3 regions of the Streptomonospora nanhaiensis genome follow, and region 2 is predicted to be linked to each of the others. Evidence: predicted binding sites of a transcription regulator. Region 2 holds the regulator's gene; each other region holds the start of a gene.
What was found. Region 2 encodes HrcA, which represses chaperone genes, less so after heat shock. Its sites were predicted from a motif close to TTGGCACTCTCNNNNNGAGAGTGCCAA; they were not measured.

Region 1 (2,263 bases), 2.4 Mb from region 2:
CCTCGATGTCCTCGGCGATGATGAGCAGCGGCTTCTTGGTCTGGACGACCTTCTCCAGCAGCGGCAGCAGCTCGTTGAGCGAGGAGATCTTGCCCTGGTTGATCAGGATGAGGGCGTCCTCAAGCACCGCCTCCTGGCGGTCGCCGTCGGTGACGAAGTAGGGCGAGACATAGCCCTTGTCGAACTGGAGGCCCTCGGTGAAGTCGAGGTCCAGGCCCATGGTGGGGGCCTCCTCGACGGTGATCACGCCGTCCTTGCCGACCTTGTCGAACGCCTCGGCGATCAGGTCGCCGATGGCGGAGTCCTGGGCGGAGTTGGTGGCGACGTAGGCGATGTCGGCGCGCTCGCCGACCTCGCGGGCGCGCTCGACCAGGATCTCGCCGACCTTCTGGGCGGCGGCGTCGATGCCCTTCTTCAGGGACATCGGCGAGGCGCCGGAGGCCACGCTGCGCAGGCCCTCGCGGACCAGCGCCTGGGCGAGCACGGTGGCGGTGGTGGTGCCGTCGCCCGCCGCGTCGTTGGTCTTGGTGGCGACCTCCTTGACGAGCTGGGCGCCCAGGTTCTCGTAGGGGTCCTCAAGCTCGACCTCACGCGCGACGGTCACACCGTCGTTGGTGATCGTGGGGGCGCCGAACTTCTTGTCGATGACGACGTTGCGCCCGCGCGGGCCCAGCGTCACCTTGACGGAGTTCGCGAGGCGGTCGACGCCGCGCTCCAGGGCGCGCCGCGCGTCGTCCCGGAATTCCAGAATCTTGGGCATGTGGGTCTTCCTCAATCCGTACAGGTACGGCGGACATGAAAACCGCCCCGCCCGGCAGGGCGCCGGCCGGGGCGGGAGGTGTCGGCGTCGCGGATACCGCGCGCGGGCCGAGGAGAACTACTTCTCGACGACCGCGAGCAGGTCGCGGGCGGAGAGGACGAGGTACTCCTCGTTGTTGTACTTGACCTCGGTGCCGCCGTACTTGCTGTACAGCACGATGTCGCCGACCTTGACGTCCAGCGGGATGCGCTTCTCGCCGTCCTCGTCCCAGCGGCCGGGACCCACCGCCAGGACCTCGCCCTCCTGCGGCTTCTCCTTGGCGGTGTCGGGGATGACGAGGCCGGAGGCGGTGGTCTGCTCGGCCTCAAGCGTCTTGACGACAACGCGGTCCTCAAGCGGCTTAAGCACAGTCTTGGTGGCGGTCGACACGGTTGTGACCTCCCCCTTCAGGTTCGAGGATTCGAAACGGCATGCTTGGTAAAGGGGCGAGCACGGCGGCCTGCCGTCGCGGGTGCCAGACCGGCCTCGTCGCGATTAGCACTCTACCCTTGAGAGTGCCAGTACTGAACATTAGCCGGGCCCATAGTGCCCGTCAAACAACAGGTCACGGGGGAACATGTCGGTGTCCAGCGGGCGAACCACGCCCGACTCGGTGTTCCGCGCGCTGCTCTCTCCGGCGGGTCGCCGGGTCCTCCGGGCGGCCGATCCCGACGAGGTCGCCGCCGACCCCCTGAAGGCCGCCACGGCGCTGCGCGCGGTGGCCGAGGAGGCGGCGGCCGAGGCCGCGGCCGAGGGCGCGCCCCCGGTGCCCGCCGACGCGCTGGCCGGCGCCGCGCTGACCCAGGCGCGGCTGCGCGGCCGGGCCCGGGAGAAGTTCGGCGCCCGCGCCGGGCGGATGTACTTCACCCCCCAGGGCCTGGAGCAGGCCACCAGGTCGCCCGTCGCGGCCTACCGCGCCCGCCGGCTCGCCGCGGCGCTGCCGCCGGGCGCGCGCGTGGCCGACCTGTGCTGCGGGATCGGCGCGGACATGATCGCCATGGCGGAGGCCGGCCTGCGCGTCGAGGGCGTCGACGCCGACCCGCTGACCGCGGCCGTGGCGGCGGCCAACCTCGCCGAACTGGACCTGGCCGAACGCGCGCGGGCGCGCGTGGGCGACGCCGCCGTCGACACCCGCGCCTTCGACGCCGTCTTCTGCGACCCCGCGCGGCGCAACGCGCGCGGCCGGGTCTTCGACCCCGCCGCCTACTCCCCGCCGTGGTCGGCGGTCCTGGCGGCGGCGGCCGGCGCGCCGGTCTCGTGCGTCAAGGCCGCGCCGGGCATCCCCCACGAGGCCATCCCCGCCGACGCCGAGGCGGAGTGGATCTCGGTCGACGGCGACCTGAAGGAGACCGCGCTGTGGCGGGGCGCGGGCGCGCCGGGCGGCCGGCGCGCCACGCTGCTGCGCGGCGCGGGCGGCACCGCGGCCACGCTGACCGCCGACCCCGGCGCCGGGCCGGCGCCGGT
Region 2 (2,263 bases):
TCTCCAGGAAGATGTCGCCGCGCGGGCCGCCGTTGGGTCCGACCTCGCCCTCGCCGGCCAGCTGGATCTGGGTGCCGTCCTCGACCCCCGCCGGGATCTGCACCTTGCGGGTGACCTTCTCGCGCACGCGGCCCTCGCCGGCGCAGTCGGGGCAGGGGTCGGTGATGACGGTGCCCTGGCCCGAGCACTGCGGACAGGGCCGGGTGGTCATGACCTGGCCGAGGAACGACCGGGTGACCTGGGAGACCTCGCCGCGGCCCTGGCACATGTCGCAAATCTTGCGGTGGGTGCCCTTGGCCGTGCCCTCGCCCTGGCAGGTGGTGCACAGCACCGCCGTGGGGAAGGTGACGTCCTTGGTCACGCCGAACGCGGTCTCGGCGAGGTCGAGTTCGATGCGGACCTTGATGCTGCGCCCGCGCCGCACGCGGTCGCGCGCGCCCCGCCCGCCGCCGGCCTGGCCGCCGAAGAACGCGCTCATCAGGTCGTCGAAGGGGAAGCCCGCCGCGCCGAAGCCGCCCGGGCCGCCCGCACCGCCGCCGCCGGGGGCGAACGGGTCGGCGCCCATGTCGAACATGCGGCGCTTGTTCTCGTCGGAGAGGACCTCGTAGGCCTGGGTCACTTCCTTGAAGCGCTCCTGGGTGGCGGGGTCCGGGTTGACGTCGGGGTGCAGTTCGCGGGCGAGCCGCCGGTACGCCTTCTTGATCTCGTCCTTGGAGGCGTCGCGCCGCACGCCAAGGATCGCGTAGTAGTCTCTCGCCACTTACCGCCCCGCAAGTATCTGTCCGAGGTACCGAGCCACAGCGCGTACCGCTCCCATCGTTCCTGGGTAATCCATCCGGGTCGGACCCACCACACCGAGCTTGGCGAGCGGCTGGTCGCCGATGCCGTAGCCCGCCGACACGATCGATGTGGACTTGAAGCCCTCGTGCGAGTTCTCAGCGCCGATGCGCACCGTCAGCATGGGGGCGTCGCCCATCTCCCCCAGCAAACGGAGCAGGACGACGTTTTCTTCCAGGGCCTCCAGCACGTCGCGCAGGCTGGCCGAGAAGTCCATCGCGGCGAGGTTGGCCGTGCCCCCGAGGACGATCTTCTCGTCGTGGCGTTCGACCAGGCTCTCCAGCAGCACCGACAGCACGGCCGCCGCCAGCGGGCGGTCGTCGGGCGGGAGCTGGGCGGGGAGGTCCTCGACGGCCACGGGGACGTCGGTGAGCCACTTGCCGACCAGCGCCCGGTTGAGCATCTGGCGCAGGGTCTCGACCGCGTCGCCGCCGACGCGGTCGAGGCCGTCGATCACCCGCTGCTCCACCCGGCCGGTGTCGGTGATCAGCACCATCATCACACGCTGGGCCGCCAGCGGCACGAGTTCGACGTGCTGCACGGCGGAACGGGTGAGGGAGGGGTACTGGACCACGGCGACCTGCCGGGTGAGCTGCGCCAGCAGCCGCACCGTGCGGGCCACGATCTCGTCGAGGTCGACGGCGCCGCCGAGGAAGGTCTCGATGGCGCGGCGCTCGGCGCTCGACAGCGGCTTGACGGTGGACAGCCGGTCGACGAAGAGGCGGTAGCCCTTGTCGGTGGGCACCCGCCCGGCGCTGGTGTGCGGCTGGGTGATGTAGCCCTCCTCCTCCAGCGCCACCATGTCGTTGCGGATGGTCGCGGGAGAGACGCCAAGGGTATGGCGGTCGGCGAGGGCCTTGGAGCCCACGGGCTCCTTGGTCGCCACGTAGTCCTCGACGATGGCACGAAGCACCGCGAGCTTGCGGTCGTCAAGCACGCGCTCACCTCCTGGCACTCCATGGTCCTAAGTGCTAATTCTATGCCGTTGCGCAAGGTCGGCGCGGAACGGGCACCGCGAGGGCGGGCGCCCGGGCGCACCGCGCGACGCGCCCGGGCGCGGGAGCCGGGCCAGCGCAGCCCCTCTTTCCCCGCACACGGGGTCCTGACCAGGCCGGGGACCGGCGCGCGGCCCCGCCGCGTGCCGCGCGGCCGCGGCGCGGACCCGGGTGGGAACGCACCGCGCCGCTACAATCCCCGCCGTGCATACCGACTCGGGCAAGAGGTACGGCCGCGACGTCCTGGCCGGTGACTGGCGCCGGCCCCGCAAGGGCGCCGTGCGCGAGGTCCCCCTGGAGCACGGCCTGGTGCTGGAGTCCGCCGACGAGGGGTTCTGCGGCGCGGTGGTGGGCTGGGACAAGCGCACCGTCACGCTGGAGGACCGCAACGGCCGGCACCGGGTGTTCGACCTGGAGCCGGCGGCGTTCCT
Region 3 (2,263 bases), 1.5 Mb from region 2:
GTCGACTCCATCGCGCTGCTGGCCCGCACCGAGGGCGTGTTCGCCGAGACCGCCGGGGGTGTCACCACCGGCGTGCTGCGCAAGCTGCTGGCCGAGGGCGCGCTGGACCCCCAGGCCGAGACCGTGGTGCTCAACACCGGCGACGGCCTGAAGACCCTCAACGCGGTCGAGGCCGGGGTCACCGCCACCATCAAGCCGTCGCTGGACGTCTTCAAGGCCGCCGGGCTGGTCTAGCCGCCGGCCGCCGGCCGCCGGCGGCCCCGCACGCCGCACGCCACACCGCACGAGCGAAAGAGTCAAGGAGCACACCGCCCCATGAGCGTCAGCGTCCGCGTCCCCACCATCCTGCGCACCTACACCAAGGACGCCGCCGAGGTCACCGCCGAAGGCGAGACCGTCCAGGAGGTCCTGGCCGACCTCGACGCCAACTACCCGGGCATCCGGGCGCGCATCGTGGACGACTCCGGCAGGATCCGCCGGTTCGTCAACGTCTACGTCGGCGACGAGGACGTCCGCTTCGCCCAGGGCCTGGACACCCCCACGGTGTCCGGGTCGCAGGTCTCCATCATCCCGGCGGTGGCCGGAGGCTGCTGACCGCTGTTTCCCGGCCCGCGTCCCCGCTTTCGGCAGCGGTCGGGCGCGGGCCGCGGCATGTCCGGTGAGCAGGGCGGGGAAGGGCGGCGAACGGGGCGGGACCGGCGGGTTGACCTGCGGGTAGCCCGCTGGGGAAAACCGCGCGAGGCGTTTGCACTCGCCTAGGGAGAGTGCTAAAAAGGGGATCGTTAGCACTCATGGATCGCGAGTGCTAATCCTGGTTCGAGGCGATGAGACCGCACCCGACGGCAGCGGGGTTGCCGGCCCGGGAGCGGTCGTCCGTCGCGGGCGTCGGCTCGTACCACTTCGCGTATCAGCCCGGTCCCGGGAGGACAAGAAGTCTATGGCAGCCAAACTGATCGCGTTCGACGAAGAGGCCCGTCGCGGCCTTGAGCGCGGTATGAACCAGCTCGCTGACGCCGTCAAGGTCACGCTCGGCCCCAAGGGCCGCAACGTCGTTCTGGAGAAGAAGTGGGGCGCCCCCACCATCACCAACGACGGTGTCTCCATCGCCAAGGAGATCGAGCTCGAGGACCCGTGGGAGAAGATCGGCGCCGAGCTCGTCAAGGAGGTCGCCAAGAAGACCGACGACGTCGCGGGTGACGGCACCACCACCGCCACCGTGCTGGCCCAGGCCCTGGTCCGCGAGGGCCTGCGCAACGTCGCCGCCGGCGCCAACCCCGTCGGCCTCAAGCGGGGCATCGACGCCGCCGTGACCCGCATCAGCGAGGAGCTGGCGAACCTCTCCAAGGACGTCGAGACCAAGGAGCAGATCGCCTCCACCGCCTCGATCTCCGCCGGCGACGTCCAGATCGGCGAGGCCATCGCCGAGGCCATGGACAAGGTCGGCAAGGAAGGCGTCATCACCGTCGAGGAGGGCCAGACCTTCGGGCTGGAGCTGGAGCTCGCCGAGGGTATGCGCTTCGACAAGGGCTACATCTCGCCCTACTTCGCCACCGACCTGGAGCGCATGGAGACCGTCCTTGAGGACCCCTACATCCTCATCGCGAACTCCAAGATCTCCAACAACAACGAGTTCCTGCCGATCGTCGAGAAGGTCCTGCAGGCCGGCCGCCCGCTGGTGGTCATCGCCGAGGACGTCGAGGGCGGCGCGCTGCAGACCCTCGTCGTGAACAAGATCCGCGGCACCTTCAAGTCCGTGGCCGTCAAGGCCCCGGGCTTCGGCGACCGCCGCAAGGCCCAGCTCGAGGACATCGCCGTCCTGACCGGCGGCCAGGTCATCACCGAAGAGGTGGGCCTGAAGCTGGAGAACACCGAGCTGGACATGCTCGGCCGCGCCCGCAAGGTGGTCGTCACCAAGGACGAGACCACCATCGTGGACGGCTCCGGTGACGCCACCGCCATCTCCGGCCGGGTCAACGAGATCCGCAACGAGATCGAGCGCACCGACTCCGACTACGACCGCGAGAAGCTGCAGGAGCGCCTGGCCCGCCTGGCCGGCGGTGTGGCGGTCATCAAGGCCGGCGCCGCCACCGAGGTCGAGCTGAAGGAGCGCAAGCACCGCATCGAGGACGCGGTCCGCAACGCCAAGGCCGCCGTCGAGGAGGGCATCCTGCCCGGTGGCGGTGTCGCGCTGCTCCAGGCCGGCGTCCCCGTCTTCGAGAAGCTGGACCTCCAGGGCGACGAGGCCATCGGCGCCGACATCGTG

Region 1: a site for HrcA is predicted at 1,295-1,321, ahead of groES (co-chaperone GroES). Genes of this name have one in related genera too.
Region 3: a site for HrcA is predicted at 745-771, ahead of groL (chaperonin GroEL). Genes of this name have one in related genera too.

Annotation. Positions count from the first base shown of each region.
Region 1 is NZ_JACCFO010000001.1:4,328,021-4,330,283, reverse strand. It holds gene groL (chaperonin GroEL) at 1-760, opposite strand, end outside; gene groES (co-chaperone GroES) at 878-1,189, opposite strand; gene HNR12_RS19150 (class I SAM-dependent methyltransferase) at 1,383-2,263, shown strand, end outside.
Region 2 is NZ_JACCFO010000001.1:1,942,662-1,944,924, forward strand. It holds gene dnaJ (molecular chaperone DnaJ) at 1-760, opposite strand, end outside; gene hrcA (heat-inducible transcriptional repressor HrcA) at 761-1,774, opposite strand; gene HNR12_RS08370 (DUF3097 family protein) at 2,037-2,263, shown strand, end outside.
Region 3 is NZ_JACCFO010000001.1:3,483,729-3,485,991, reverse strand. It holds gene thrC (threonine synthase) at 1-234, shown strand, start outside; gene HNR12_RS15115 (MoaD/ThiS family protein) at 316-594, shown strand; gene groL (chaperonin GroEL) at 938-2,263, shown strand, end outside.